3 regions of the Bradyrhizobium sp. CB3481 genome follow, and region 1 is predicted to be linked to each of the others. Evidence: predicted binding sites of a transcription regulator. Region 1 holds the regulator's gene; each other region holds the start of a gene.
The links. Region 1 encodes HrcA, which represses chaperone genes, less so after heat shock. Its sites were predicted from a motif close to GTTAGCACTCNCNNNNNGNGAGTGCTAAC; they were not measured.
Positions count from the first base shown of each region.

Region 2: QA643_RS15355 (co-chaperone GroES) is a predicted target of HrcA. The motif match lies at 2,293-2,321, and genes of this name have one in related genera.
Region 3: QA643_RS05920 (co-chaperone GroES) is a predicted target of HrcA. The motif match lies at 6,749-6,777, and genes of this name have one in related genera.

Region 1 is NZ_CP121647.1:173,234-183,158, reverse strand. Features, by position in the region: gene rsmI (16S rRNA (cytidine(1402)-2'-O)-methyltransferase) at 1-271, opposite strand, end outside; gene QA643_RS00845 (penicillin-binding protein activator) at 507-1,724, shown strand; gene QA643_RS00840 (AI-2E family transporter) at 1,833-4,157, shown strand; gene hemW (radical SAM family heme chaperone HemW) at 4,454-5,626, opposite strand; gene rdgB (RdgB/HAM1 family non-canonical purine NTP pyrophosphatase) at 5,619-6,248, opposite strand; gene rph (ribonuclease PH) at 6,260-6,973, opposite strand; gene hrcA (heat-inducible transcriptional repressor HrcA) at 7,144-8,232, shown strand; gene grpE (nucleotide exchange factor GrpE) at 8,438-9,052, shown strand; gene pncA (bifunctional nicotinamidase/pyrazinamidase) at 9,196-9,909, opposite strand.
Region 2 is NZ_CP121647.1:3,192,867-3,202,791, forward strand. Features, by position in the region: gene groL (chaperonin GroEL) at 204-1,844, opposite strand; gene QA643_RS15355 (co-chaperone GroES) at 1,935-2,249, opposite strand; gene QA643_RS15360 (usg protein) at 2,626-2,910, shown strand; gene QA643_RS15365 (cupin domain-containing protein) at 3,056-3,595, shown strand; gene QA643_RS15370 (nucleoside transporter C-terminal domain-containing protein) at 3,716-4,966, opposite strand; gene QA643_RS15375 (MFS transporter) at 5,210-6,433, shown strand; gene QA643_RS15380 (GntP family permease) at 6,442-7,896, opposite strand; gene QA643_RS15385 (patatin-like phospholipase family protein) at 7,916-8,962, opposite strand; gene QA643_RS15390 (hypothetical protein) at 9,177-9,434, shown strand; gene QA643_RS15395 (SDR family oxidoreductase) at 9,455-9,925, opposite strand, start outside.
Region 3 is NZ_CP121647.1:1,237,626-1,247,550, forward strand. Features, by position in the region: gene QA643_RS05885 (L-lactate permease) at 1-1,089, shown strand, start outside; gene QA643_RS05890 (META domain-containing protein) at 1,282-1,701, shown strand; gene QA643_RS05895 (hypothetical protein) at 1,708-2,493, opposite strand; gene QA643_RS05900 (hypothetical protein) at 2,484-3,674, opposite strand; gene QA643_RS05905 (hypothetical protein) at 3,803-4,171, opposite strand; gene QA643_RS05910 (hypothetical protein) at 4,206-4,424, opposite strand; gene groL (chaperonin GroEL) at 4,563-6,209, opposite strand; gene QA643_RS05920 (co-chaperone GroES) at 6,342-6,638, opposite strand; gene QA643_RS05925 (hypothetical protein) at 6,814-7,086, opposite strand; gene QA643_RS05930 (hypothetical protein) at 6,977-7,492, shown strand; gene QA643_RS05935 (protein phosphatase CheZ) at 7,695-8,465, opposite strand; gene QA643_RS05940 (L,D-transpeptidase) at 8,762-9,553, shown strand; gene QA643_RS05945 (DUF2076 domain-containing protein) at 9,627-9,925, opposite strand, start outside.

The DNA.
Region 1 (9,925 bases):
CGTGATAGGGCTTGAGCTCCGCAGAAATCGCATAGCGCTCGGTCAGGCGGCGGGTGACCCGGGTGTCCTCGCAGGCGATGATGTCGACGCCGGCCAGCGTCTCCAGCGCGCGCAAGGTAATGTCGCCGAGATTGCCGATCGGGGTCGCCACCAGATAGAGGCCCGGCGCCGGTTTCGGGGCGTTCAGGAGCTGGCCGCCGATCAAAAATGTTCTGCCCGTCGAACCCGGTTCGGTATCAGGGCCGTAGTTTGAACTGGGTCTTGCGCGCATGAGACCAATCTAGAGGGGTCTTCCGGCGAGCGCCATATCCGGCGGGATGGGCGGCGCGACGTTGAGAGTTCCCAAGCGGTCGATAAAGTCTTTGGCGAATCGTAAGCCTTTTGTTTTGGTTAACTAATCCTCGACAATATTGCAGAATCCCAGGTGGGTTCAGTAGCGGTTCAGGTGCCTCGGCTCAGAAAGCCGGAATCCTGGCCGACGGCGGTCGGTCAAGAGAAGAGACAGAATGGAAGGCCCGCTCTATCGCAACCAGGGGTCCCCGGCTTTGCGGTCCGTGGGGCCGACGCGGCGGACCGCGGTCGGTCTCATCCTCGGCATGCCCCTGCTCGGCGCCTGCGCCGGCGGAGGCGGCCAGATTTCCAGCCCGTTCGGCCCGGCGCCGCCCGAGGGGCCTCCCGGCCCGCAGCAGCAGCCGCTCGCGGTCGGCACTGGCAACGTCAAGGTCGGCCTGATCCTGCCGCTCTCGGCTGCCGGTAATGCCGGGGTGGCCGCGCTATCGATGAAGAATGCGGCCGAGATGGCGCTAGCCGAATTCCAGAATCCGAACATCCAGCTCCTGATCAAGGATGACGGCGGCAATCCGCAAGGTGCGCAGCAGGTTACGCAGGAGGCGCTCGGCGAAGGCGTCGAGATCATTCTGGGCCCGCTGTTCGCCGGCTCGGTGCCGGCGACCGCGCAAATGGCGCGCAGCCGCGGCATTCCGGTGATCGCCTTCTCGACCGATTCGAGCGTCGCCGGACGCGGCGTTTTTCTCCTGAGCTTCCTGCCCGAATCCGACGTCTATCGGATCGTCGACTATTCCGCGAGCATCGGAAAGCGTTCGTTCGCAGCGCTGCTGCCCGACAATGCCTACGGCAATGTGGTGGAGGCGGCATTCAAGCAGGCGGCCGGCCGCAAGGGACGCATCGTTGCCTTCGAGAAATACGCCGCCGACCGCGCCGGGGCGGCGCGCACGGTGGCGCAGTCGCTCGGCTCGGCGGATGCGCTGTTCATCGCCGACGACGGCGAATCGGTGGTCGCGACGGCGGATGCCCTGACTGCGGCGGGCGCAAATTTGCGCAACATCCAGATGCTCGGCACTGGGCTGTGGGACAATCCGCGCGTCTATGCGAGCCCTGTGCTGCAGGGCGGGCTCTATGCCGCACCGGATTCATCAGGCTTCCGCGCCTTCTCCGGCCGCTACCGCGCCAAGTTCGGCGCAGACCCGGTGCGCACCGCGACGCTTGCCTATGATGCCGTCGCGCTGGTCGCGGCGCTGTCGAAGCAGCAGGGCAGTCACCGCTTCTCGCCTGAGACCTTGACCAACCCGTCAGGCTTTGCCGGCATCGACGGCCTGTTCCGCTTCCGCTCCGACGGCACCAACGAGCGCGGCCTTGCCGTGATGAGGGTTGCCAGCGGCGGTCCCACGCCGGTGGCCGGTCCGCCGAAGAGTTTTGGCGCCTAGTTTTAGCCAGCTCCCGGCAGGGCCCACGGCGCGCACGCCAAAACGCTCGCTTGGATCGGATCGGCCAATTCTGGGTTAACTTGTGTTCAACCTGGAAGGCCAACTCCAATGGCCGATCTGAATCCGGCATCGCCACAGCGATTGCCAGCGGTTCAAACTGCAGCGTCTCCGATCCTGACGGCCGGCGGCATCGTCCTGGCCATCGGAGGCCTCTATTTTGGCAGCGAAATCTTCGTTCCTTTTGCCCTTGCCATCCTGCTGAGCTTTATCCTGACACCAATGGTGAATTGGCTGCGGCGTTGGAGGGTGCCTCGCATCGCCGCAGTGCTGATGGCTGTATCGCTTGCGTTCGTCGTCGTTGCAGGCGTTGCTTTGGTTATCGGGCGTCAACTTGTCCAGCTTGCGGACAATCTCCCGAAATATCAGACCACAATCACCGAGAAGATCCACTCGCTGCAGGCATCGGCCCCGGGCGGCAGCGTCGTCAGCAAGGTGACCACAACGGTGGAGGATCTCGGCAAGGAGATCTCGGGCGGAAACAAGAAGTCCGAACCAGTGCAGCCACGCCTTAGTTCCAGGGCCGAGGAGCCGGTCACTGTCCGATTGGAGGCGCCACAGCCCAGGCCCCTCGAACTTATTCGCTCCGTCATCGGCCCCTTGCTGGCGCCGCTGGCGACCGCCGGGCTGGTCGTCATCTTTGTCATCTTCGTTCTGCTGGAGCGGGAGGACCTGCGCGACCGCTTCATCAAGCTTGCAGGAGCCGGTGATCTTCAAAAGAGCACGCAGGCCATCAACGACGCCGCCACCCGCGTCAGTCGGTATCTGGTGATGCAGCTCATTGTCAATCTGACCTACGGAATACCGATTGGCATAGCGCTCTACTTCGTGGGCGTGCCGAACGCGATTCTGTGGGGGCTGCTCGCTGCGGTTCTCCGTTTCATCCCCTATCTCGGTCCCTTCCTGGCCGCTCTGTTCCCAATTGCCCTGGCGATTGCCGTCGATCCAGGCTGGACCATGCTGTTCTGGGTCGTCGGCCTGTTCCTGGTGGCTGAGCTCATCAGCAACAACGTCATCGAGCCCTGGCTCTACGGCTCCAGCACCGGTCTTTCATCGCTGGCAATCATTATCGCCGCGATTTTCTGGACGATGTTGTGGGGTCCCGTCGGGCTATTCCTCTCGACGCCGCTCACCGTCTGCGTCGTTGTGATCGGGCGCTATGTCCCGCAGTTGGAGTTCCTGGGCATTCTTCTCGGCAGCGATCCGGTGCTCGCGCCGGAGGAGCAGCTTTATCAACGGCTATTGGCGGGCAATGTGGAAGAGGCGGTGGAGATCGCAGAGGACTATGTCGACGCATGTTCCTCGCGCGAGTTTTACGATAATGTGGCCATTCCCGCGCTTCGCCTTGCTGAGAACGACAGGCAGCGCAATACCAGCGATACAAACTATCGTCGGCTCGTCGCGGACACCGCTGTCTTCGTGGTGCGCGAGGTCGAGGACCATGTCCGGGAAAAAGCTCTGGACGAAGAAAATCTCACCGCCGAGCGGCCGTCCATCCTTTGTCTTGCAGGACGGACCGAGCTCGATCACGCAGCGGCGGAGATGATCGGGCAGGTGCTTCAGGAGCGTGGTCTCAGCGCCAAAGTGCTGCCGCCGATCGCAGTCAGCCAGGGTGCGTTAGGCCAGCTCGATCTTCAGGGTATCGATGCAGTTTGCCTGTCCTATTTTCACCCTCAGCCGCAAGTGTACGCGCGATATGCCTTTCGCAGGTTGCGCCGCCGCGCTCCTCATGTGAAGTTCGCTGTCTGTTGCTGGAATTTGGCAGCCGGGACGGGACAGACCGAAGAGCTGAAGCGGCAGACGGCGGCCGATGCAGTTTTCGCGTCGCTTCAAGCCTGTACCGACCAGATTGCCGAATGGACGCACCGTGCCGCAGCCCGCGGCGAGGCTCTCCAAGTCGTCAGCAGGATGGAGCCGACGCCGATTGCGTCGGTGAACAGAGCCGGTTGGACCGCAATGCAGCGGCAGGAGCTTGACCAGGCCTCCAGAAAAATCGCTCAGGCATTCGAGGTCCCGATTGCGCTTGTATCGTTGAACGATCCCGGCTCGCAGGAAACCAACGATGCTCACGAGAACTCGCTGGACGCACACGTCATCGCCGCAAACGATGTGCTGGTTTCCGAAGACGTCACTGAGGACCCGCGTTTCGCGGATGATCCACGCGTACTGGAAAAGGGGATTCGCTTTTATGCCGGAGTGCCTCTTAGGACCTCATCCGGGGAGGTCATAGGATGCCTCTGTTTAGTCGACATGCAGCCGCGCAATTTCCCCGACCAAGAACGTCAAAGATTGCAGGAGATGGCTAGCGAGCTCGTGGTGGACATCGAGAACGGCTTGAGCTTGTCCTTGCCTCCAAGGCCGAATGACGCGGCGTAGGGCTTGTGGGATTCGCTTCTCAAGTAGCTTCCAGCCTAGGCCAAGCGAGCTTGTGCTCGTTCGCGTTCGGCAGCTATCCTCGCGCCATGACTTGCTCGGCTCTTCTGGGTCTCGACGGCACCCTGGTCGACTCGCTTCGGGTATTTTGGCGAGCTGCCTTGCGGCGTTGCGCGCCCTTGGACATGAATCGGACGACACTCTCGACATCAGACATACGGTTCTCTCGATGGTCGAAGCGAAGCGAGCCGCAGGCTAAAACGCGATGAGATTTGGATGAAGCGTCATCGCGCTTTCTGTTACGCCGCGAGATCCGCCACCACGGCGTCAAGCACGGGGAAACCGTCCTTGGTCACGCGAAGGCGTCCGTCGGTTTCGACCGTGATCGCGCCTTCGTCGCGCAGGATCGCGATCCGGCCCGGATCGAGCGCGCGGCCTGACAGGGCGGCATAGCGCTTGGGATCGATGCCCTCGGCGAGGCGCAATCCCATCAGCAAAAATTCGTCGGCGCGTTCTTCGCTGTTGAGGCGCTCGTCCGACACGACGCCATGGCCCTTGGCCTCCACCCGCATCAGCCAGGCTTCGGGCCGCTTCTCGGTCGCGGTCGCGTAGCGCCCGCCATCAACGTCGAGACGTCCATGCGCGCCGGGGCCGATGCCGGCATATTCGTCGCCGCGCCAGTAGACGAGATTGTGCTGGCACTCGGCCCCTAAGCGGGCGTGGTTGGAAATCTCGTAGGCCGGAAGACCGTGCGCGCTGCAGACTTCCTGCGTCACATCATAGAGCGCGCGCGCCAGCGCCTCGTCCGGCGTCTTCAGTTTGCCGGCGGCGTGCAGCCCGAAGAACGGCGTGCCTTCCTCGATGGTGAGCTGGTACAGCGACAGGTGCTCGGCGGCTTCTGAAATCGCCAGCTTCAGTTCATCCGCCCACATCTGCGGCGTCTGGTCGGGGCGCGCATAGATCAGGTCGAACGAGTAGCGGTCGAACGCGCTGCGCGCGATGGCGACGGCGTCGAGCGCTTCGCGCGCGCTGTGCAGCCGTCCAAGGGCCTTGAGAGACGCGTCGTCGAGCGCCTGCACGCCGAGCGAAACGCGGTTGACGCCGGCGGTGCGATAGCCGCGAAACCGCGTTGCCTCCACGCTGGTCGGATTGGCTTCCAGCGTCACCTCGACATTGTCGGCGACGCGCCAGTGTTTTCCGATCGCATCCAGAACGGCGCCGACGGTGTGCGGCTGCATCAGCGACGGCGTCCCGCCGCCGAGAAAGATCGAGGTGACGGTTCGCTCACCGGTGCGCTCAGCCGTGGTTTCGATCTCACGCTCGAACGCGCGGGCAAATCTCGCTTCGTCGATCGCGGCGTGGCGGACATGGCTGTTGAAATCGCAATACGGGCATTTCGACAGGCAGAACGGCCAGTGCACGTAGACGCCGAAGGCCGCTCGCTTGCCGTAATGGCGCTCGGTGCTAGCCAAGGCAGATCTCCGCCAGTTTGACGAAGGCGCGGGCGCGGTGCGACAGGCCAAGGCCAAGCGGGGGCAGGCCGTGCTTTTCGATCGAAGCCATCTCGCCGAAGGTACGCGTATGTCCGTCGGGAAGGAACATCGGATCGTAGCCGAAACCGGCGGTGCCGCGGGGCGGCCAGGCCAGCGTTCCGTCGACGCGCGCCTCGACCTCTTCGAGATGGCCGTCCGGCCACGCCACGCATAGCGCCGAGACGAAATGCGCCTTGCGCTTGTCTGATGTGGTCGCGCCGCGCTCCTGCAACAGGCGCTCGATCCGGGTCATCGCGGCCGTGAAATCCTTGCCCTCGCCGGCCCAGCGCGCCGAGTAGATCCCCGGTGCGCCGTCGAGCGCATCGACCACGAGGCCGGAATCGTCGGCAAAGGCCGGCAACTGCGCCGCATTGGCGGCCGCGATCGCCTTGATCGCGGCATTGGCCCGAAACGTCTTGCCGGTTTCATGGGGCTCGTCCAGGCCCAACTCGCCGGCCGAGACCGCCTCGACGCCATGCGGCGCGAGCAGTTCCCGCATCTCGGCAAGCTTGCCGGGATTATGGGTCGCGATCACGAGGCGGCCGGTGATTCGACGGTGCATGGGCGATCAGACTACGCCACGGCCAGCTTCTGCAAGTCCACCAAACGCGCGACGCCCTTGCGCGCCAGTTCCATCAGCGCGAGGAACTCGTCCTGCGAGAACGGCGTCTTCTCGGCGGTGCCCTGCACCTCGATGATGCGGCCGTCGCCGGTCATGACGAAATTGGCGTCGGTCTCGGCCTCGGAATCCTCGGCATAGTCGAGATCGAGCACCGGTGTGCCCTGATAGATGCCGCAGGAGATTGCGGCGACATTGTCACGCAGCACGTTGGCCTTCAGCATGTTGCGCGATTTCATCCAGGCGATGCAGTCGGCCAGCGCCACCCAGGCGCCGGTGATCGAGGCCGTGCGCGTGCCGCCATCGGCCTGGATCACGTCGCAATCGACGGTGATCTGGCGCTCGCCGAGCGCCTCCAGATCGACGGCCGCGCGCAAGGAGCGGCCGATCAGCCGCTGGATCTCGACGGTGCGGCCGCCTTGCTTGCCGGCGGCGGCCTCGCGGCGGGTGCGTTCCAGCGTGGCGCGCGGCAGCATGCCATATTCGGCGGTGACCCAGCCGCGACCTTGGCCCTTCAGCCAGGGCGGCAGCCGCTCTTCCAGCGTGGCGGTTACCAGCACGTGGGTATCGCCGAATTTAACCATGCAGGAACCTTCGGCGTATTTGACCACGCCGCGTTCCAGCGACACGGGGCGCAACTGATCCGGCGCACGGCGGCTTGGCCGCATGGGGAATCCTTTCGAAAATCGAGCGAAAATCCGTTTGCGGTGCTTGTAGGAGGGGGAGCGGGCAGCGGCAAGGGTTTTTGGCAGGGGTTTGGGCCGCCGATTTGGCGGGCAAAGCGCGCTTGTCATCGGCGCCCTGGGACGACAAATTAGGGGGCATCAGGGAGTTAACAGTGGCCCACCACGATCCGATCGGCCTGATCGCGCCGCATGCGGGGCTCGCCCAGCTCAACGAGCGCTCGCGCGACATTTTCCGGCAAATCGTCGAGAGCTATCTCGCCACCGGCGAACCTGTCGGCTCGCGCAACATTTCGCGCCTGATCGCGGTGCCGCTGTCGCCGGCGTCGGTCCGCAACGTGATGTCGGACCTCGAGACGCTCGGCCTGATCTACGCGCCGCATACTTCGGCAGGGCGGCTGCCTACCGAACTCGGCCTGCGCTTCTTCGTCGACGCGTTGATGCAGGTCGGCGACCTCACCGAGCCCGAGCGGGAATCGATCCAGAACCAGCTGGCCTCGGTCGGGCGCGCGCAATCGGTCGAGGCGGCGCTCGGCGAAGCCCTGACGCGGCTCTCCGGCCTGACGCGCGCGGCGGCGGTGGTGCTGACGGCGAAATCCAATTCGCGGCTCAAGCATATCGAATTCGTCCGCCTGGAGCCGGAGCGCGCGCTGGTCGTGCTGGTCGGCGAAGACGGCCAGGTCGAGAACCGGGTGCTGGCGCTGCCGCCCGGCGTTCCGCCCGCGGCGCTGACCGAAGCGACCAATTTCCTCAACGCCCGGATTCGCGGCCGCACACTGGCGGAAGCGCGGCTGGAGCTCGAAAACGCGCTGGCGCAGAGCCGGGCCGAGCTCGATCAGTTGACGCAGAAGGTGATCGCGGCCGGCATCGCGAGCTGGTCCGGCGGCGAACACGAGGAGCGCCAGTTGATCGTGCGCGGGCACGCCAATCTGCTGGAGGACCTGCACGCGCTGGAAGATCTCGAACGCGTCAAGTCGCTGTTCGACGATCTCGAGACCAAGCGCGGGGTGATCGATCTGCTTGGCCGCGCCGAGCGCGCCGAAGGCGTGCGGATTTTCATCGGATCGGAAAACAAGCTGTTCTCGCTGTCCGGCTCCTCCACCATCATCGCGCCCTATGGCGACGCCTCGGGCCGCATCGTCGGCGTTCTCGGCGTGATCGGGCCGACGCGGCTGAATTATGCGCGGGTGATCCCGACGGTGGATTACGCCGCGCGGATCGTCAGCCGGATGCTGGGCGGTTGATCCGGGCCGAATTGAGGTCCAATCCACGGCTTTATGGTTCTGATATATCTTGCTCCGGGCAGCGCGGGGCCCCTCCGGATCGCGCCGAAAGACATGCTTCCCTCAAAAACGCCATGGAACGCTTGATTTTCGGCCTCTAAAGCACGATATCCCGGCCAGCAAATCCCCCCATCGAACCAGATGCGTTTCTTGAGAAGGCAGCCTTATGACCGATCCCAACCGGCCGAGTAACGATGAGGCGAAACCGGCGGAGACCGGCGAGCCCGTGGTCTCGAAACCCTACATCATGCCTGACGATCCCGAGGAAGGATCGGTCGAGGCGTTGACGAAGGAGGTTGCCGAGGCGCGGGACAAGATGCTGCGCACGCTGGCGGAGATGGAAAATCTGCGCCAGCGCACGCGGCGCGAGGTTGCCGATTCCAAGATGTACGGCATCACCGGTTTCGCGCGCGACATTCTCGAAATCGCCGACAATCTGCAGCGCGCGCTGGATGCCATTCCGGCCGAAGCCAGGGAGACCGCCGATCCCGGCATCAAGGCCTTCATTGAAGGCGTCGAGCTGACCGAGCGCTCGCTGCTCAACACGCTGGAGAAGAACGGCGTCAAGAAGTTCGATCCGTCGGGCGAGAAGTTCGATCCCAACTTCCAGCAGGCAATGTACGAGGTGCCCGATCCGTCGGTCCCGTCGGGAACGGTGGTTCAGGTCGTGCAGGCTGGCTTCATGATCGGCGAGCGCGTGCTGCGCCCGGCACTGGTCGGCGTCTCCAAGGGCGGCGCGAAGGCTGCGCCTGCGAACAACGAACCGAACAGCGCGGCGTAGACAGTAGACCCTCATGGTGAGGAGGCGCTTTAGCGCCGTCTCGAACCATGAGGCCCCGCTGATGCATCCCGGCCTTCATCCTTCGAGACACCGCTAATGCGGCTCCTGAGGATGAGGGTTTACCACCGTGCACGTACTGCACCTCAAACCGCAATATCACCCGACTGGATGCGCTTGACGCCGGCCTTGGTCATGTCGGCCCAGGCTTTGGCGAGCGAGCCCTGCAGGTCGATGCCGCGGCAGGCGTCCTCGATCACATAGGTTTCGAAGCCGGCCTTGCGGGCGTCGAGCGCGCTCCAGGCGACGCAGTAATCGGTGGCGAGGCCGGCGAGGAACACCCGCTTCACCTTGCGCGCCTTCAAGTAAGCGGCGAGCCCCGTCGTGGTCTTGCCGTCGGCCTCGGTGAAGGCCGAATAGCTATCGACGTTCTTGTTGAAACCCTTGCGGATGACGAGCCCGGCATGCGGGATCGCGAGATCCTTTGATAGCAAGGCACTGTCGGTGCCCTGCACGCAATGATCCGGCCATAGCACCTGCTTGCCATAGGGGAGATCGACGGTTTCGAACGGCTTCTTGCCGGCATGCGAGGTCGCGAACGAGACGTGGCCCGGCGTGTGCCAGTCCTGCGTCAGCACCACATTGGCAAAACCCTTGGCGAGGCGGTTGACCACGGGAACGACCTGCTCGCCGTCCTTGACCGCGAGGCTGCCGCCGGGAAGGAAGCAGTTTTGCACGTCGATGACGATCAGCGCGGAAGCGTCATCCGGCTTGATCGGCGCGGCCATCAGCGCGCCGGGTAAGAGGGCAGCGACCGACGTCGCGCCAAAACCTGTCAGAACCAGCCTGCGAGAAAGCATAGCGCGTCTCCCCTGT
Region 2 (9,925 bases), 3.0 Mb from region 1:
CTTGTCAACACAAACGATCGTATATTTATGTCGAACTGTGCATAACAAGGATATTTCAGGCCGAAGCCGATCTTTTCCTCAGCGTAGCGTTGCAAGGGAGGCGTCGGCATTCGCCGTGTTATGGCAACATTGTTGTTCCAAGCAAAAACCCCGGCATCGCTGCCGGGGTTCTGCATTCTTGTGATTGCCTTGAGTGGTTGGCCTTAGAAGTCCATGCCGCCCATGCCGCCGCCCGGGGGCATGCCGGCCGCCGGAGCGTTCTTCTTCGGCAGTTCGGCGATCATGGCTTCGGTGGTGATCAGGAGAGCCGCGACCGAGGACGCGTTCTGGATCGCGGTGCGGACCACCTTGGTCGGGTCGATGATGCCCTTGGAGACCAGGTTGCCGTACTCGCCGGTCTGCGAGTCGAAGCCGTAGTTGTACTGCTCCTTCTCGAGGATCTTGCCGACGATGACGGAGCCGTCTTCACCGGCGTTGACCGCGATCTGGCGGGCCGGTGCGGACAGCGCCTTGCGCACGATCTCGACGCCGGTCTTCTGGTCGTCGTTCTGGGTCTTGATGCGCTTGAGCTGCTCGGAGGCGCGGAGCAGGGCGACGCCGCCGCCCGGCACGATGCCTTCTTCAACAGCCGCGCGGGTCGCATGCATCGCGTCATCCACGCGATCCTTGCGCTCCTTCACCTCGACCTCGGTCGCGCCGCCGACGCGGATCACCGCGACGCCGCCCGCGAGCTTGGCCAGACGCTCCTGCAGCTTCTCACGGTCGTAGTCCGAGGTGGTTTCCTCGATCTGCGCCTTGATCTGGGCAACGCGGGCCTCGATATCGGCCTTCTTGCCGGCGCCGTTGACGATCGTGGTGTTTTCCTTGTCGATCATCACCTTCTTGGCGCGGCCGAGCATCTGCAGCGTGACGTTCTCGAGCTTGATGCCGAGATCTTCCGAGATCGCCTGGCCGCCGGTCAGGATCGCGATGTCCTGCAGCATGGCCTTGCGGCGATCGCCGAAGCCCGGAGCCTTGACGGCCGCGACCTTCAGGCCGCCACGCAGACGGTTGACGACGAGGGTGGCGAGGGCTTCGCCTTCGACGTCTTCGGCGACGATGACCAGCGGCTTGCCGGTCTGCACCACGGCTTCCAGCAGCGGCAGCAGCTCGTTCAGCGAGGACAGCTTCTTCTCGTTGATCAGGATGTAGGCGTCTTCCATCTCAACGCGCATCTTGTCGGCGTTGGTGACGAAGTAGGGCGAGATGTAGCCGCGGTCGAACTGCATGCCCTCGACGACGTCGAGTTCGGTCTCAAGCGACTTGGCTTCTTCAACCGTGATGACGCCCTCGTTGCCGACCTTCTTCATGGCGTCGGCGAGGAACTTGCCGATTTCGGCGTCGCCGTTGGCCGAGATGGTGCCGACCTGGGCGATTTCCTCGTTCGAGGTGACCTTCTTGGAGTTCTTCTCGAGGTCGGCGACCACGGCTTCCACCGCGAGGTCGATACCGCGCTTGAGATCCATCGGGTTCATGCCGGCGGCAACCGACTTGGCGCCTTCACGGACGATCGCAGCCGCGAGCACGGTCGCGGTGGTGGTGCCGTCGCCGGCCGCATCGGCGGACTTGGAGGCGACTTCGCGCACCATCTGCGCACCCATGTTCTCGAACTTGTCGTCGAGCTCGATCTCCTTGGCGACGGTGACGCCGTCCTTGGTGATGCGGGGCGCGCCGAACGACTTGTCGAGCACGACGTTGCGGCCCTTCGGACCGAGCGTGACCTTCACGGCATTGGCGAGGATGTCGACGCCGCGCAGCATGCGGTCGCGGGCATCAACGCCGAATTTGACTTCTTTGGCTGACATATCTGGTTTCCCTGAGTTGATCTTTGTTTCTCACCCTTTGAGGGGAGGCGCCTTGCGGCGCTCCTCAGGGTGAGCGTGGCAGGCGAAGGATTAGGCGGCCTTCTTCTTGGAGGCGGGCAGGTCGAGCACGCCCATGATGTCGGACTCCTTCATGATCAGGAGCTCCTGGCCGTCGATTTTGACCTCGGTGCCCGACCACTTGCCGAACAGCACGCGGTCGCCGACCTTGAGGTCGATCGGGATCAGCTTGCCGGCTTCGTCGCGGCCACCCGGGCCCACGGCGACGATTTCGCCCTGGGAGGGCTTTTCCTTGGCACTGTCCGGAATGATGATGCCGCCAGCGGTCTTCTCTTCTGCGTCGATGCGCTTGACCACGACGCGGTCGTGAAGCGGACGGAATGTCATGCAGTCCTCCTAAACGTCTGGAAATGTTGTCGAATTCTGGATTGTTAGCAGTCCGCACCGGCGAGTGCCAATGCGGCTGCGGCAGATTTAGGCCAGACTTGTTTGGGGGACAAGGGCTTCTAGCAGAAAAATTAGCACTCAAATATCTCGTCTGCCAAATTTCTCCGGCATGCTTAACGCCCGACCGGTCACCGCCCGATCCCGTATTAGCACGTGGGCTAAGCTGCTGCTAATGCTGGAATTTTCAACACATCATTAAACATTTAGGCTTGTGATGGGTTGGTAGCGTGCGTCACAATTCTCTCATGTGAGCGCATCTCCGCCGGGGTGGCTCGGTGCCACCACGACAATGCGCTCCAGAAATGGAGGTACAGGCATGGTCTCGCGGGTTGGTGTTTCCGACGACTTCCGGAAACAGGTGCTGGGTTACGGGCTGACGACGGCGCAAATCCTCTATCGGATGCCGGACCACCCTTCATTGCTGCAGACCTATGTCTGGCAGAACTACGATCTCTTTCCAAAATTCCCGGCGCTGAAGGACTTCCTCGCTTTCTGGCAGGAGAAGCTTGATGGCCCGCTGTATTCCGTGACCGTCGCCCATTCCAGGCTGATCAAGCCGGCCGAGCTGCGCGCGGTCGACGGGGTGTTTCAGCTGCATTGATTGGGCGGCGTAGGGTGGGTTAGCGCAGCGTAACCCACCATGCTTCTGCGTGCCGCAGCGCTGCGGTGGGTTACGCCTTCGGCTAACCCACCCTACGCAGGCGAATTCGTGTTAGCTTCCGCGATAAACAAAAAGGGAGGCACAAATGGCCAGGAAGAAAGTGACATCACGGCCCGCGGCACAGCCCGCCGTGAAGAAAAAATGGTCGGGCCACAAGGCATCAGCCAAGTCCTCGGCCCGCAAGACCATCAAATCCAAGGCGCGCGTGTCGAAGGCCAAGCCCGCTAAGAAGGCGCGGCCGAAGCAGACCATCGCCATCAGCCATCACCGCGAAGAGGATTTCAAAGCCGACGGCCTGCGCACTTACGCAAAGTACCGCGACCTCGGCATCAAGGATGCGACCCATGGCCTGGCGCAGGCGCATGTGATCCGCCTGCAGGGTCCGTGCAATCCGGCGGAAGTTTCCAAGCTGCATTACCACGACGTCGAATTCCAGATGGTCTACGTGCTCAAGGGCTGGGTGAAGACCTACATGGAAGGGCAAGGCGAGACGCTGATGAAAGAGGGCAGCGCCTGGACCCAGCCGCCGCGCATCAAACACCTGATCATGGATTATTCCGACGACGTGGAACTGCTGGAAGTGATCTTGCCGGCGGATTTCAAGACGGTGGAGTTGGCGTCGTAAGGGACGTGCGTTTACCTACGCTCGTCGTGCCCGGGCTTGACCCAGGCATCCACGTCTTACTTTCTCGTCGGTCAGAACAAGAACGTGGATGGCCGGGACAAGCCCGGCCATGACGGCAATCTATGTGAGAACCCCCACCACCGCGCCCATCAAACACGTCGTGATCGTCCCCGATACGATCGACTTCAATCCCAGCGCGTTGATTTCCTCGCGGCGCTCCGGCGCCATGGTGCCGAGGCCGCCGATCATGATGCCGAGGCTGGCGAAGTTGGCGAAGCCGCACATCGCATAGAGCATGATCAGCCGCGAGCGCGGATCGAGCGCCTCAGCGCCGAGTTTTGACAATTCGAGATAGGCGATCAGCTCGTTGAGCACGGTCTTGGTGCCCATCAGGCTTCCGGCCGTGATGGCCTGCGGCCAGGGCAGGCCGATCAGCCAGCAGACCGGCGCCATCAAATAGCCGAGCAGCCGCTGCAGCGAAATTTTTGCGCCGCCAATCTCGGGCAACAGGCCGAGAATGGCATTAGCGAGATAGACCAGCGCCACCAGCACCAAAAGCATCGCGACGATGTTGAGGAGCAGTTCGAGTCCCGCGGTGGTGCCCTTGACGATGGCATCCATGGTCGAGGACGTCTGCATATCAGGATCTTCCAATGATCCGCCGGTGCGCTTGTCCGATGTTTCCGGCACCATGATCAGGCTGACCAGGATCGCCGCTGGCGCGCCAAGCACCGATGCGATCACGAAATGCGCGGCAGCATCCGGAATCAGCGGCGCCAGGAAGGTGGCATAGAGCACCAGCACGGTGCCGGCGATGCCGGCCATGCCGCCGGTCATCACCAGGAACAATTCGCTGCGCGTCAGCTGCGCCAGATAGGGGCGGATGAACAGCGGCGCCTCGACCATGCCGAGAAAGATATTGGCCGCGGTGGACAGCCCGACTGCGCCGCCGACGCCGAGCGTGCGCTCTAGCAGCCACGCCATGCCGCGCACGATCGGCGGTAGCACGCGCCAATAGAACAGCAGCGTGGTCAGGACGCTCATAACAAGAACGATCGGCAATGCCTGGAACGCCAGTACGAAATCCGCGCCCGGCGCCTTGAGATCGAACGGCAGCGCGCCGCCGCCGATATAGCCGAACACGAAGGAGGTGCCCGCGCGCGTCGCCGCCGAGATGGTGTTGACCGCATCGTTGATGGCGCCGAATGCTTTTGCCACCGGCGGCAGCTTGAGCAGCACCAGCGCGGTGACGATGGTGGTGGCAAGGCCGATGGCCGCCTGCCGCAGCGAGACCGCGCGGCGGTTTTCACTGAGCGCCCACGCGATGGCCAATAGCGCCAGCACGCCAAACGCCGATTGTAGCTGCAGCATGGATCCCCCGAAGCCCCTGACGGGATTATGCCAGCGCCGCAAGATTGTGAAACCCCCAACTCGTGTCCCGGACGCGGTGCAGCGCCACTTGACGCTGCGCCGCAGAGCCGGGACCCATCTCGCGCATGGAAATAGGTCCCGGCTCAGCAGCGCGGCACTTCGCGCCGCGCTGCGTCCGGGACACGGTACCTATCCGCGCCTCGCCATTGACAACCATGCCGCGCTCGGCCACCCGTCTCCGCCATGTCCTCGACGCTACCGGTGGGTGCCCGCGAACTGCTCAGGCACGGGCCGTTCCTGTTTTTCCTGCTGTCGCGCAGCCTTTCGCGCTTCTCCAGCCAGATCGCCGCGGTCGCGATCGGCTGGCAGATCTATGACCTCACCGGCAGTGCCTTCGATCTCGGCATGGTCGGGCTGGTGCAGTTCCTGCCCACGGCGCTGCTGGTTTTCGTGGCCGGCCATGCCGCCGATCGCTTCGAGCGCAAGCGCGTGGTGCAGCTTTGCCAGATCGCCGAAGCCATGACGGCGCTGTTCCTGGCGGTCTCGACCTTTGCCGGCTGGCTCAACGAGGTGCAGATCTTCATCGCGACCTTCGTGATTGGGATCGCCGGCGCGTTCGAGAGTCCGGCTACGGCCGCGCTGCTGCCGCTGATCGCGCCAAAGGGCTCGCTGCAGCGGGCCACTGCGATTTCCTCCGGCGCTGCTCAGATCGCGACCATCACCGGGCCAGCGCTCGGCGGTCTCGCGTACGTCCTTGCGCCGAGCCTGCCTTATCTCGTCATCGTCGTATTCTGGCTGGCGGGCGCAGTCCTCACCGGCTTCATCCAGGCGGAACGGCAGGAGCTTTCGAAGCCCGACACGACGTCGGACGACGTGTACGCGGGCGTCCGTTTCATCCGCAACAACCCGGCGATTCTCGGCACCATCTCGCTCGACCTGTTCGCGGTGCTGCTCGGCGGCGTCACCGCGCTATTGCCGATCTATGCGCGCGACATCCTGCAGACCGGCCCGCTCGGGCTCGGTATCCTGCGCGCCGCGCCCGCGGTCGGCGCGCTTCTGATGACCGCCTATCTCGCCCGCCACACCATCAACCGCCATGTCGGTCTGCGGATGTTTCAGGCCGTGATCGTGTTCGGCGCAGCAACGGTGATATTTGCGCTCTCGCAGTGGATGTGGCTGTCGGTGCTGGCGCTGGCGCTGCTCGGCGCCGCCGACACGATCAGCGTCGTGATCCGCTTCTCGCTGGTGCAGCTAGCGACGCCCGATGAGATGCGCGGCCGCGTCGGCGCGGTCAATTTCCTGTTCATCAATGCCAGCAACCAGCTCGGCCAGTTCGAAAGCGGCGTCACCGCCGCGCTGTTCGGCACCGTGCCGGCCGCCGTCATCGGCGGCGTCGGCACCATCGCGGTCGCGCTGCTCTGGATGAAGCTGTTCCCGTCGCTGCGCAAGGTGGAGCGGCTGGAGTAGGGCGGCGGTTAGAAAGACCCAAGCATTGAACCTAAGGCGACCACGGCAGCCAGCGCAATGACCGGCCCAACGATATTGGCCATCACCATATCGAAGTAGCTGTCGCGATGGGTCGAGCCGCAGACCGCAAGCAGCGTCACGACGGCGCCGTTGTGCGGCAGGCTGTCGAGCGTGCCGGAGCCGATCACGGCAATGCGGTGCATGAGCCCCGGATCGATGTGGGCCGTCCTGGCAATTTGCAGGTAGGTGTCGCCGAGAGCATCGAGCGCGATGGTCAATCCGCCGGAAGCCGAGCCGGTCAGCGCGGCAAGGACATTCGTGGCGATCGCCAGAGAGACGAGAGGTCCGCCGGAGATCGACAGCACCCAGTCGCGCACCAACGCAAAGGCCGGCAGCGCCGCGACGACAGCGCCGAAGCCGACCAGGCTTGCCACGCTGAAAATCGGCAGCACCGACGCGTTTGCGCCGGCATCCATGCTCGCCCGGACATCTGCCAGACGGGCCCGATTGAGCGCAATGAGGGTCACCGTGGCGGTGGCGAGCGCGACCGCAACCGACCATACCCCGGCCACGCCCGCAAGCGATGTCCCGCCCCAACGCGCCTCCCCAAGAAACGAGAAGTCGAGGCGTGGCAGGATCACGGCCGACATCAGAAGGTTCACGCCGACGACGACGAGGATCGGGATGACGGCCGTGGCGATTGGCGGCAGCACCTCGCTGCGCTTGCCATGGGTTATTTCGGCTGGATCGAATTCATGGGACGATGTGGCGCGTTCCCGGATGAATTGATCGTCAGCAACATTGCCGGCAGAGGCCTCGGCATCTCTGCCATAGCCTTCGCCGGACTTGCGCGCCGATGCCTCGGCGCGGCCGAGCCACCATAGCCCGAAGGCGAGCATGATTACCGAAGCGATCACGCCCAATCCGGGCGCGGCGAATGGCGTCGTGCCAAAGAAAGGCATCGGGATGGTGTTTTGGATCGCCGGCGTTCCGGGCATGGCTGACATCGTGAAGGTGGACGTGCCCAAAGCAATGGCGGCCGGCATGAGCCGATGCGGGATGTCAGCGACACGAAACAATTCCCGGGCCATCGGCGCCAACACGAAAAAGGCGACGAACAGGCTCACGCCGCCGTAAGTGACGAGCGCGCCCGCAAGGACGACAGCAAGGATCGCCCGGCGCTGTCCCAGCCTGCTGCTGATGAAACGGGCGATGGCAAGGACCGACCCGCTGTCGTCCATCAGCTTGCCGAACAGCGCGCCCAAGAGAAATATCGGGAAGAATTGCGCAATGAAGTTCGCAGCACTGCCCATGAACGTCTGGGTCCAATGGGCGAGCAGGGGCTCCCCGGCGAAGGCCGCAGCGACGATCGCCACGGCCGGCGCGAGCAGGAGCACGCTCCATCCGCGGAACGACAACCAGACAAGGAGGCCAAGGGCAACAAGGATTCCGACGAGACCCATGCCGTCAAACCTCTTGCCGTCAAACGTGCTGTAACAGGATGTCCAGATCGACCGACGAACGCTGGCCGATGTTCTGGCCGTTCGCCGCAAGGAAGGCCTCCGCTGCATGGCGGCCTTCGTCGCGCAGCATGCAAAGGAAATCCCATTCGGCGTTGAACTTCGAGGATGCGCCGAGGTCAGCCAGCACCTTGCTGGTGATGAGATGGATGCGCATCTCGGCCCATTTGCGCCCCTCGGAGCTTCCGGCATCCACGACCTGTCGGAGCAGTGCGATCATGCGCAGCTCCTTGAGCAGCGTCGCGTTGAACGAGACCTCGTTCAATCGATCGAGGATTTCGCGCGCCGAGCGCGGTATGCCTTGCCGTTCGACCGGATTGACGGCCACGAGAAGCGTGTCGTGCGAATCGCACTCGCGTACCAGCGGCGTGATCGTCGGGTTGCCGGCGTAGCCACCGTCCCAATAAGGCTCGCCATCGATCTCGATCGCGCGGAATAGCGTTGGCAGGCAGGCGGAAGCGAGCAGGACATCGGGTGTCAGCTCGGCGTTGCGAAACACGCGTCCGCGACCGGTGTGAACGTTGGTGGCCGTCACGAACAACCGGATCGGAGAGTTCGCGACCTGGCCGAAATCGACGGACTCGGCGAGAACCTGATGCAGCGGGTTGGCGCGGGATAGATTCAGGTCATAAGGCGAGAACACGCGGCTTGCCATATCGAAGGCGAGATAGAACGGCGACGTATCAAGTGTCCAGCGGCCGAGCACGACGTCCAGCGGGGTCCGCCTGATCGGGCTGAATCGCGCCGAGTCGGCGACCCGCCGCCAGAACGCCTGCAACGCAGACTTGGCGCCGGCGGGGCCGTCGTTCTTGAAACCCGCCGCCAGCACCACCGCGTTCATCGCGCCTGCCGAGGTGCCCGATATACCCTCGATGCGCAGCCATGGCTCATCCATCAGCCGATCGAGTACACCCCAGGTAAATGCGCCGTGCGATCCGCCGCCCTGCAGCGCAAGATCGACAAGTACGGGATCGCGCCCCTCGCGCCGTCGCGGTTCCTTCGAGGACATGGCGAGCTCCGACTACTGTGCGAGCGCGTCGCGGGCCGCAGAGACCATACACCACGCCGATCGAGCGGCCATTTTCACAATTACGAGATGTATGGCGTCCGCTGCGGCTGAGTAAGCGGGATTGTCATATGTGGCTTCAACGCCGGGTTTGATGCGCCTCTCTCCGGTGGTAGCATGCTGGTCAGACTGCTACCGGCGGACGAGCGAGGCGCCGATGCGCGAATTTAGGAAAAAGGATCTGCTGATTTTCGTCGTATGCTTGATGCTGGGCGCCGCGCTCATCGGGCTGGGAATGGCCTATGTGATCCAGCTCAAGCAGCGCATTTTTTCGAGCGGTCAGACCACCAAGCAAAGTGAGGTCGGGCTCGTGCGCAGCGATGATTTTCCGGAAATGGATGTCCAACTGGTGGACGTCGATCCGGCAGTCTCGACCGAGACTGCCGGACATGCGCTGCGCAGTTTCCTGCGCTAACGCCTGCAGGGCGCGGGCGCTTAGCCCCGCCCGACGAACGGCATCTTGGTTGCCATCACCGTCATGAACAGAACGTTGGCATCGAGCGGCAGGCCGGCCATGTAGGCCACGGCATCGCCGACCGCCTTCGCATCCATGCGCGGTTCGTGCTTCATCGTGCCGTCGGGCTGCATCACGCCGGGGCCGGCGACCATGCGGTCCGTCATCGGGGTGGCGGCATTGCCGATATCGACCTGGCCGACGGCGATGTCGTACATGCGGCCGTCGAGATTGGAGGCCTTCGTCAGGCCGGTGATCGCGTGCTTGGTCGAGGTATAGGCCGCGGAGAACGGGCGCGGGGCGTGCGCCGAGATCGAGCCGTTGTTGATGATGCGGCCGCCGCGCGGGTTCTGGTCCTTCATGATGCGGAAGGCGTGCTGGGTGCACAGGAACGGGCCGGTGAGGTTGGTGTTCACCACCGCCTGCCACTGCTCCAGGCTGAGGTCCTCGAA
Region 3 (9,925 bases), 1.1 Mb from region 1:
GTCGGCAGGCAATTGCCGTTCTTTTCGCTGATCGTGCCGTTCTGGCTGATCTGGGCCTTTGCCGGCTGGCGCGGCATGATCACGATCTGGCCCGCCATTCTCGTCACCGGCGTCTCCTTTGCCGTCCCGCAATTCGTGATCTCGAACTTCATCAACCCGTGGATCGTCGATATCGGCGCGTCGCTGATATCGATGGGCTGCCTGATCCTGTTTCTTAAAATGTGGCAGCCGCGCGAGCTCTGGCTGTCGCCGGCGTTGCGCGGCAAAGATGAATCGGCTGCCACCATGGCGCCCGCCAAGCCGCTGGATACGACCAAGCTCAGCCAGCCGCAGCTCTGGAGCGCGCTTCTGCCGTGGATCATCGTCTGCGTCGTGATGCTGATCTGGGGCACCGGCGCGTTCAAGGGCTGGGCAAATGCCAACTTCGCCTGGAAATATCAGGTGCCCGAGCTGCACAACATGATCAACAAGGTGCCGCCGGTGGCCGCCAAGCCGACGCCGGAAGCGGCGCTGTTCGACTTCACCTATCTGTCCTTCACCGGAACCGGCATGCTGCTCGCCGCCATCATCTCCGGCCTCTTGATGGGCTTTTCGCCGGTCAAGATGGTCGCCGAATACGGCCGCACCATCAGGCTGTGCGCGATCTCGCTGATCACGATCTCGGCGATGCTGGCGATCGGCACGCTGACGCGGCTCTCCGGCGTCGACGCCACGCTCGGCCTCGCCTTCGCGGCGACCGGCGTGCTCTATCCCTTCTTCGGCACGCTGCTCGGCTGGCTCGGCGTTGCCTTGACCGGATCGGATACCGCTTCAAACGTGTTGTTCGGCAACTTGCAGAAGATCACCTCCGAGCAGCTTGGCCTGTCGCCGGTTCTGATGGCTGCGGCCAACTCCTCCGGCGGCGTCATGGGCAAGATGATCGACGCGCAATCGATCGTGGTCGCTTCGACCGCCACCAACTGGTACGGCCACGAGGGCTCGATCCTGCGCTACGTCTTCCTGCATTCCATCGTGCTGGCCTGCCTCGTCGGCGTGCTGGTGACGCTGCAGGCATACGTCTATCCGTTCACGATGCTGGTCTTGAAATAGCGCGGCTTGCTCAACACAGCGGTAGGATAGGCAAAGCGATAGCGTGCCCACATCTTGCAGCATGCTTGGCGCATCGCCCCACGTCCAAAGCGCGCGGCGATCCCCATCGATGCAGCGACGCCCTAGCCAATCCCGTCATTGTCCAATAGAACGGCGCGCGGCGCGGTAGGTCTGGTCTTTTCGAGAGGATGCATGATTTCGTTGCTACATACGGCCCGCGCAGGCGCCGCTTCGCTGTTGCTGATCGCAGCCGCCTTGCCGTTCAGCCCGGCATTGGCCGAGGACGACGGCTTTCCGTTCGGAAGCGAAATGCAGCTCGATGCAAACCGCCAGCCGGGCTCGAAGCGGATTCCCAATCTGGAAATCGGCGATGCCGGCGAGGTGGCGCTCGAGCTCTGGTGCAAGGGCGGCAAGGGCCAGTTCTCGGTGGCCGGCAACACCGTGATCTTCGTCATGGGTGCGATGGAAAACCGGACCTGTCCGCCGGATAAGGCTCAGCAGGATGACGAGCTGATCGCGGCGCTAAGCGCTGCCGCTACCTGGAAGCGGCAGGGCGATTTCGTGTCGTTCATCGGCGCGAAGACGCTGCGGTTTCGCATCAACACGAACTAGGTACGACTACTGCGTCGCAATCAGTCCGTTGGCGGTGGCGACAATCCAGCGATTGCCCCAGCGCACGATGGATTCGATCCGCCCGAGCCCGGGAATGGCATCGCCACGTGCGGCCATCTTGATACCTTCGGGGCCTTCGAGAACGGCGGTGCCGTCGCGCACATCGACGACGGTCCAGCCGGGAATGGTCGTCGGCCTGGTTTCGGGCGGCGCGGCCAACGCCGGTTGCCGCATCGCAATCGTCGCCGAAGGAATCACATTGGCCTGGGAAACTGCGCTCGCAGATGGGCGCGGCAGAGACGGCTTGGGAATGCTGCCGACAATGGCGGGCGAGTCCGTCGCCGATGTCGTCTTCCGAGCGGCTTCGATCTTGCTCGGGCGTGCTTCGGCCATACGCGGCGAGGGCGCTTCGTTCTGCGCAACCGTTTCGAGGTCGAATTCACCGGCGAATTGGGGCCAACTCAGGCCACCTGTCCATCCCAGTCCAAAGCTGGCCGCAAGCGCGACAGCGACCAGCAGCATGTTCCGCGTGCGGGCATGCGAGGACTCGCGCACGACCAGGACATCGTCTCGACCGGAGTTCAGGAAATTCCGCAGGGCCGCCGGCCCCAGCGCGCTGGACACATTCCCCGACAAGATGCTTTCAACGGTACTCGGCTCACGCTCGTACATCGGCCTAATCCAAATTTTGGTTAGCCAATGATGTTCCTCTAAGCTGAATCGAATCTTAATTTTCGAGGCGAGCGCACGGTAATTGCGTGACGTGCGGTAATTCTGCCGCGCTACTTCCACACACTCCTGTCGGCGTCCCAGCGCTGGCCCTTGAATTCCTTAGCCAGCGCATCGAGCGCGCCATTGTCATCCTTCGGCTCGCCACCTTCCTCGTCGCCGGTCGAGTCTTCCGACACATGCAGTTTTGCACCGGTGCCTTCGTCGGCAGTCGTGATCACCGGGCTCGAGATCCACAGCATCAGGCGATCGGTAGCGCCGGGCTTGTCCGGCGAGACCAGCGCCGTGATCTCGAGCGTTTCGGTGAGCGCGAGCGGCGGATAGATCGGGCTCGGCCGCTTGAAGGTCAGTTTTGCTTTTCCGGTATTGGCGTTCCAGCTGGCCTCCGCCGGCTTCGCGGACAGCGTTTTGGCGAGGACGCCCGAGATTGCGGATGCGATCTTGTCCTTGTTGATCTTTTCGCCGTCGCGCCATTCATTCGCGGCAAAGCGGATGGTGCGGTCCATCTCGATGGCGCCGCTGGTCCATCCCGCCGCGACCACGCCCGGCATCGATTTGGTTTTGGCGATCAGCGCGGCGGCCCGCTCCGGATCGGCCGTGAGGTTGATGGTCTGCTCGCCGGCGCGCAGCGCATCGCAGGAGATCGACAGGCTGGAGAGCCCGACCTCAACGGCCTCACCCTTCAGGCTTTTCAGGAACTCGAGCGCCGCGTCGAGCTTGACCCGCACGCCGATCGCTTCCGGCGAGACCTCGGTAAAATCCTTCGGCGATGGCGTAATGCCGTCATCGCTGGTCTGGTTCTCGAGGAATTCCTTCTCGCTGAGATCGGAATTATCCGTCGAGGTGACTTCAGTGACGGCCTGGCCGATCGAGATCTGGCCGCGGAATTCGAAGGTGTCGCCGGTCGGCTTGCGCGTCAGCTTGATGGTCACCGGCTGCTTGTCACCGACGCTCTGCGTCGTGCCTGTGAGGGTCTGGCCATTCACGGCGAGATTGGCGACAAAACGGTCCTTGCGGTCGGAACCCTTGGCGGCGGGATAGCAGACGTCGAGGGTCGCCGCGGTGACGGTTTTGCCCTGGCGGGTTTCCTTCAGCACGACGTCGGCATTGCCGTCCATCAGGCCGTCGATTGCGGTGAAATAGCGCGTCTCCGCAGCGCCGGGTGCTGTCTTGGAGGGCAGTTTCATTTGGGCGAGGGCGGGAGCCGCAGGGATCACCGTCAAAGCGGCAGTCGGCAGCAGCATCAGCGCGGCACCAAGGAAAAATCGCATGCGGGCGGCCTCGTCGTCGATACAGGATTTGGAGATAGCTTAGGCCACCGTCCAGATGCCAGGAAGAATCGCGACCGGATTATTAGCGCATGCCGGATGGGTCAGCCACCGGGCTTACTGGATGCCGATTTTTCGCCAAAATAGAAGCCCGTGACCGCTCCAACGAGGCCAATCAGCGGCGTGAGGACAAGTTCAATCACGGCCCGGATCGATTTCAGGTCCATAGTTTCCACATTGCAGGCGCCGCCACCGTGACAGGCGTACATCGTGACGAGACCCGTCAAGACCACGGCCCCGATGACCCCAACCAAAGCCCAGACCAGTGCCAGCGCGATAGTGCCACGAATGGTTTCCCGATCGGCCGTCGGATCGTAGGGTTTCTCCACGATTTGACCAGCGGTGGCAGGTATGGCGCCGCCGCCCGCTGTAGTTGTAACGCCTATCGTGGTGAGATCTTGCTCGACCGGCATCGGCATTTCCCCCAAAAGCCGCGTTATGAGGTGGTTATCCGCGAAGGACCTTCTTGAAGGTCTTGTTCTTTTCTTCGATCAGGATCGATGCGCCGCTGGCTTCCTTGTCGGAAAAATACTTTTCGCGAGCGATCGCCTCCTGCAAGACGGTATTCGCCGAGACGCCGCGCTTGTTCGCTAGTTCGACCAGCGCGTCGAACAGCTCTTTGGGAAGATCGGCGGAAATCTTTACGGGCGCGTTTGCATCGGCCATCGGAAAACTCCGGTTTCCTCAAATATAGGCTGCTTGCCGGGAGGCGTGAAGTAGGACGGCAAAATATCGGCACCAATGGAAAGGCCCGCCACCTCGGTGGCGGGCCTCCCGCTGGAAATAATTGTAGGCAGAATAGGCTCAGAAGCCCATGCCGCCCATTCCACCCATGCCGCCGCCACCGCCGGGCATCGCCGGGGCCGGCTCCTTCGGCAGTTCGGCGACCATGGCTTCGGTGGTCACCAAGAGGCCGGCCACGGAGGAGGCGTCCTGCAGGGCGGTGCGCACCACCTTGGCGGGGTCGATGATACCCTTCTCGACCATGTCGACATATTGCTCGGTCTGGGCATCGAAGCCGAAAGTCTCCGACTTGTTCTCGAGGATCTTGCCGACCACGAGCGAGCCTTCGACGCCGGCGTTTTCCGAGATCTGGCGCACCGGAGCTTCCAGCGCCTTCAGCACGATGTTGATACCGGCCTGGACGTCGGAATTGTCGTTGTTGATGCGGCCGACGGCCTTCTTAGCGCGCAGCAGCGCCACGCCGCCGCCCGGCACGATGCCTTCCTGCACGGCCGCGCGGGTCGCGTTGAGGGCGTCCTCGACGCGGTCCTTTTTCTCCTTGACCTCGACCTCGGTCGCGCCGCCGACCTTGATCACCGCAACGCCGCCGGCGAGCTTGGCCAGCCGCTCCTGCAGCTTCTCGCGGTCGTAATCCGAGGTGGTCTCCTCGATCTGCGCCTTGATCTGGGTGACGCGGGCCTCGATGTCCTTCTTCTTGCCGGCGCCCTTGACGATGGTCGTGTTCTCCTTGTCGATCACGACCTTGCCTGCGCGCCCCAGCATGTTGATGGTGACGCTTTCGAGCTTCATGCCGAGTTCCTCGGAGATCAGCTGACCGCCGGTCAGGATCGCGATGTCTTCCAGCATGGCCTTGCGGCGGTCGCCGAAGCCCGGCGCCTTGACGGCGGCGACCTTCAAGCCGCCGCGCAGGCGGTTGACTACCAGCGTCGCCAGCGCCTCGCCCTCGACGTCCTCGGCGATGATCAAGAGCGGACGGCCGGACTGCACCACGGCTTCCAGCACCGGCAGCATCGCCTGCAGGCCGGACAGTTTCTTCTCGTGCAGCAGCACGAAGACGTCTTCCAGCTCGGCGGTCATCTTCTCGGCATTCGTAATGAAGTAGGGCGACAGATAGCCGCGGTCGAACTTCATGCCCTCGACGATGTCGACCTCGGTCTCGAGCGACTTGTTCTCCTCGACGGTGATCACGCCTTCATTGCCGACCTTCTGCATCGCCTGGGCGATCATCTTGCCGATCGCGGTGTCGCCATTGGCCGAGATGGTGCCGACCTGGGCAACCTCGGACGAGGCGGCGACCGGCTTGGCGCGCTTCTCGAGATCCTTGACCACGGCGTGCACCGCGATGTCGATGCCGCGCTTGAGGTCCATCGGGTTCATGCCGGCCGCGACCGCCTTGCCGCCTTCGCGCACGATGGCCTGCGCCAGCACGGTTGCGGTGGTGGTACCGTCGCCGGCGGTGTCGTTGGTCTTGGAGGCGACTTCGCGCAGCATCTGCGCGCCCATGTTCTCGAACTTGTCCTCGAGCTCGATCTCCTTGGCGACGGTGACGCCGTCCTTGGTGATGCGGGGTGCGCCAAAACTCTTCTCGATCACGACGTTGCGGCCCTTGGGACCGAGCGTCACCTTCACCGCGTTGGCGAGAACGTCGACGCCGCGCAGCATGCGGTCGCGGGCGTCGCCGGAAAATTTAACGTCTTTGGCAGCCATTGAATTTGCTCCTGGAATGGTCCTCATCCTGAGGAGCGGCCGTTTTGCCGCGTCTCGAAGGATGAGTTGTGGAACGAAGGGCCCTTCGAGACGGCAGCTTCGCTGTCTCCTCAGGGTGAGGGGGAGCGCGTGTTACGTCAGCACGCCCATGATGTCGGACTCCTTCATGATCAGGAGTTCCTCGCCGTCGAGCTTGACCTCGGTGCCCGACCACTTGCCGAACAGCACACGGTCGCCGACCTTGACGTCGATCGGGATCAGCTTGCCGGTTTCGTCACGGCCGCCCGGGCCGACGGCGGTCACTTCGCCCTGCGACGGCTTTTCCTTGGCGGTGTCGGGAATGATGATGCCACCCTTGGTCTTCTCTTCGGCATCGATGCGCTTGACCACGACACGATCATGCAGCGGGCGGAATTTGGTTTTGGCCATGACGTCTCCTCTTGAAGTTCCTCTGGGAAAGGCTCGGTTTCAGGTCTGCGCCATTGAAAATGGCGGATATGCCGGGTATTCGAAGCCGCCCCCGGGCGGGACAGCGCGCCCTTAGCAATCTTCGCGGTTGAGTGCTAAACGTGGGGCCGGGAAATATGGCTTGGCGCTGATCCTGTCAAGCAAACAAGGGGGTTAAGGCCTTCTTGAGGCCGGTATAGGATGCTCCCACGGAAACCAAATCGGTGCAGCGGCGTAATTCGACCGACGTCATTGCTCCGGCAGGCTTTTTACGGTTGGCTGCTTGACGGGAGCGGCCAAGGAATTGTCGGGGGAATGCGATGATCAGCTCACGTAATGCGCGTACGGTTGCCAATCTGGCGGCCGCGTCGGCGCTGACGGTCTTGCTCGCAGCATGCGGCAGCATGAGCTTGCCTTCGCTGTCGTCCAATCCGGCGCCCGAGGCCGAGCCCGGCGTCGCGCCCGAAATGCCGGCGACTATCCGCGCCGACGAGATCGTCGGCCGGTGGGGTCTTGCCTCGTTCCAGAATCCGAACGATCGCGCCCGCACCGAGGCGGCGGCGCGCGGCCAGTGCAAGCAGCCCTATGTGATCGGCGCCGGCACCTCCGGCGGTGTCGTCATGCATCTGGCCGACCAGGCCACCCCGCAGGAGCTGCGCCTCAAGGGCTCACCGGGCGGCAAGAACTATATCGGCCCGGCCGGTCCCGCCGGGGGGGAACAGGACCGCGAGATCATCTCGTTCGATGGCCGCGTGCTGATCACCCGCTTCATCGACAAGGATGCCGCGGTCCGCTACGGCAACATGGTCTATGTCCGCTGCGCCCCGCGGGCGTGAGGCTGGCGCGACACGGGTGTTTGTCATGCCCGCGAAGGCGGGCATTCAGTACGCTGCGGCCCCTCAGATGAATCGCTGACGTCTCTGCAATACTGGATCGTCCGCCTTCGCCTTCGCGGACGATGATAGCGGGGAAGGGGTCAGAAACAAAAAACGCCGGCATCGCTGCCCGCGTTTTGTTTGGGCTGCGTTAACCAGCCGATCAATTGAACATGGCGTCGATGTCGTCCTGCGAGGCGTGACCGATGTCGCCATCGAGCTTCGGACCGTTGAGCAGCTTGGCATCGCCCTCGCGGGTGTCGACGACCGGAATGGCATGGGCCTTGATCGCGTCGACGCCGCCCCAGATGTCCATCATGGTGTAGATGTGCTGCTCGATGAACTTCATCGTGGTCATCACCTTGCTGATGCGCTGACCGGTGAGGTCCTGGAAGTTGCAGGCCTCGAAGATCGAGACGACGCGTTCCTGGATTTCTTCTGAGAGCAGCTTCTGCTGGTCGGGCGAGATGTTCTTGGAGAGCGCGGTCGCCGCCTGGTCGATCGCTTCGGTAGCTTCCAGAATCTGCTGGGTGGCCTGTTCAGTGCCGCCGACGACGGCGCCGAGTTCGCCGTTGACCTTGGCCATTTCCTGGCCGTCAAAGCTCTTGCCGTGCAGGGTGGCGATTTCGCGCTTGGTGCGGTTGATCGCGTCGTGGATCAGGTCGAGCTCGACCTTCAGCTTCTCGCACTGCTCGATCTGGGCGCGATAGGTTTCAAGCAGCGCATGCGCATCGGCGGTCTCGCGTGCGATTTCCGACTGTACGCTGGTGGGGGCGCCGGCATGGCCGAAGCTTGCCATCTGGGCGCGGATCGCGCGCAGCTCGGCCATGATCTCTTTGTGCATCGGGCCGATCTCGCCGCCTTCTTCATGCATGACAATTGGCGCGTCGCCCAAAATGGATTCGATACGAAAACGTTTGCGATTGACCGACATGAGATTTTCCCGCCCCTTCCAGTTCGAAGGTGTTGTAGACCAAGGCGATTTAACGTGAGGTTCACGCGCGAAACTTGCATATCGGCGCACGAATACCATCGATTAACCATGAGGGCCGTGCGTTCACGCAAAATAAACGCTACCGGGCAAATTCGCGCGCCATTGCCGGGATGGTGAATCGAAACGCCTGTTACGTTTACCAAACCGATTAGGTTTTGATTTGTATTGTTCGCATGCAGCGGCGTTTGTCGCGCCGCCTGCGTTCCCACAAGTGACGAACAGTACAGAGTACGTCGATGTCCGGAAAAATCTCTTTGGCGCTCCTGGCGAGCGCGTCTTGTCTTTGCTTTGCCGGTGAGGCCGCGGCGATCGACGCCTCATCATCACCCGAGCCCACCGTGATCTACGCGCGGCAGCCCGCGCCGCCGCCGGTGCGCGTGGCCGCCGCCGAGCGCTCCAACATGGGCGGCGGCTTCATCGAATTCCTGTTCGGCGACGCGCCGCAGGGCGGGCGCTATCAGCGCGAGCAGGTCTATCAGCAGATGCCGGAATATGGCGGGCGGCGCATGCTGCTGCCTCCGATGGATCCGCAGCAATCGATGCAGCGCGAGGAGCAGGTGCTCGATCCGGCGCAGCACCGGCTCGATCCGAAATATGAAAAGCAGCTGGTCGAGTATCACGGCAAAGAGAGCCCGGGCACCATCGTGATCGATACGCCGAACAAGTTCCTGTTCCTGGTGCAGGGCGACGGCAAGGCGCTGCGCTACGGCGTCGGCGTCGGCCGGCCCGGCTTCACCTGGTCGGGCGTCAAGACGATCTCGGCGAAGAAGGAATGGCCGGCCTGGACACCGCCGCCGGAAATGCTGGCGCGCCGTCCCGACCTGCCGCGGTACATGGAAGGCGGCCCAGACAATCCGCTCGGTGCGCGCGCGATGTATCTCGGCTCCTCGCTCTATCGCATCCACGGCTCCAACGAGCCCTGGACCATCGGCACCAACGTCTCAAGCGGCTGCATCCGGATGCGCAACGAGGACGTGATCGATCTCTACGGCCGCGTCGGTGTCGGCGCCAAGGTGGTGGTGATTTGATCTACGGTGATGTGATTTGAAATGAAACGGCCGCCCAGTGGGGCGGCCGTTTGATTTTCAACTCTCGCAGGCTTTACGCGTAATCGCTGCCGCTGTCGCCATCGTCGCCGTCAAAGCCGTCGCCATCGTGATCCATATCGTCGTCATCGTCATGCGAAGCCTGGTCGAAGAAGCCCTGGCGAGAGCCGTAATCATTGTCGCCGCCGCTATCGGCGCGCCGGCTCGACGAGCCGATGTCGTTGATGCCGGCATCGCGCGCGAGGTCGCCGCCGGACTGATCGCCCCACGGCCTGCGGTCTTCGACGCCGCCGCTATGGCCGGCGGTATCGCCGAACGCCTGGTGATTGCCGCCGCCCATCATCGAGCGGATGC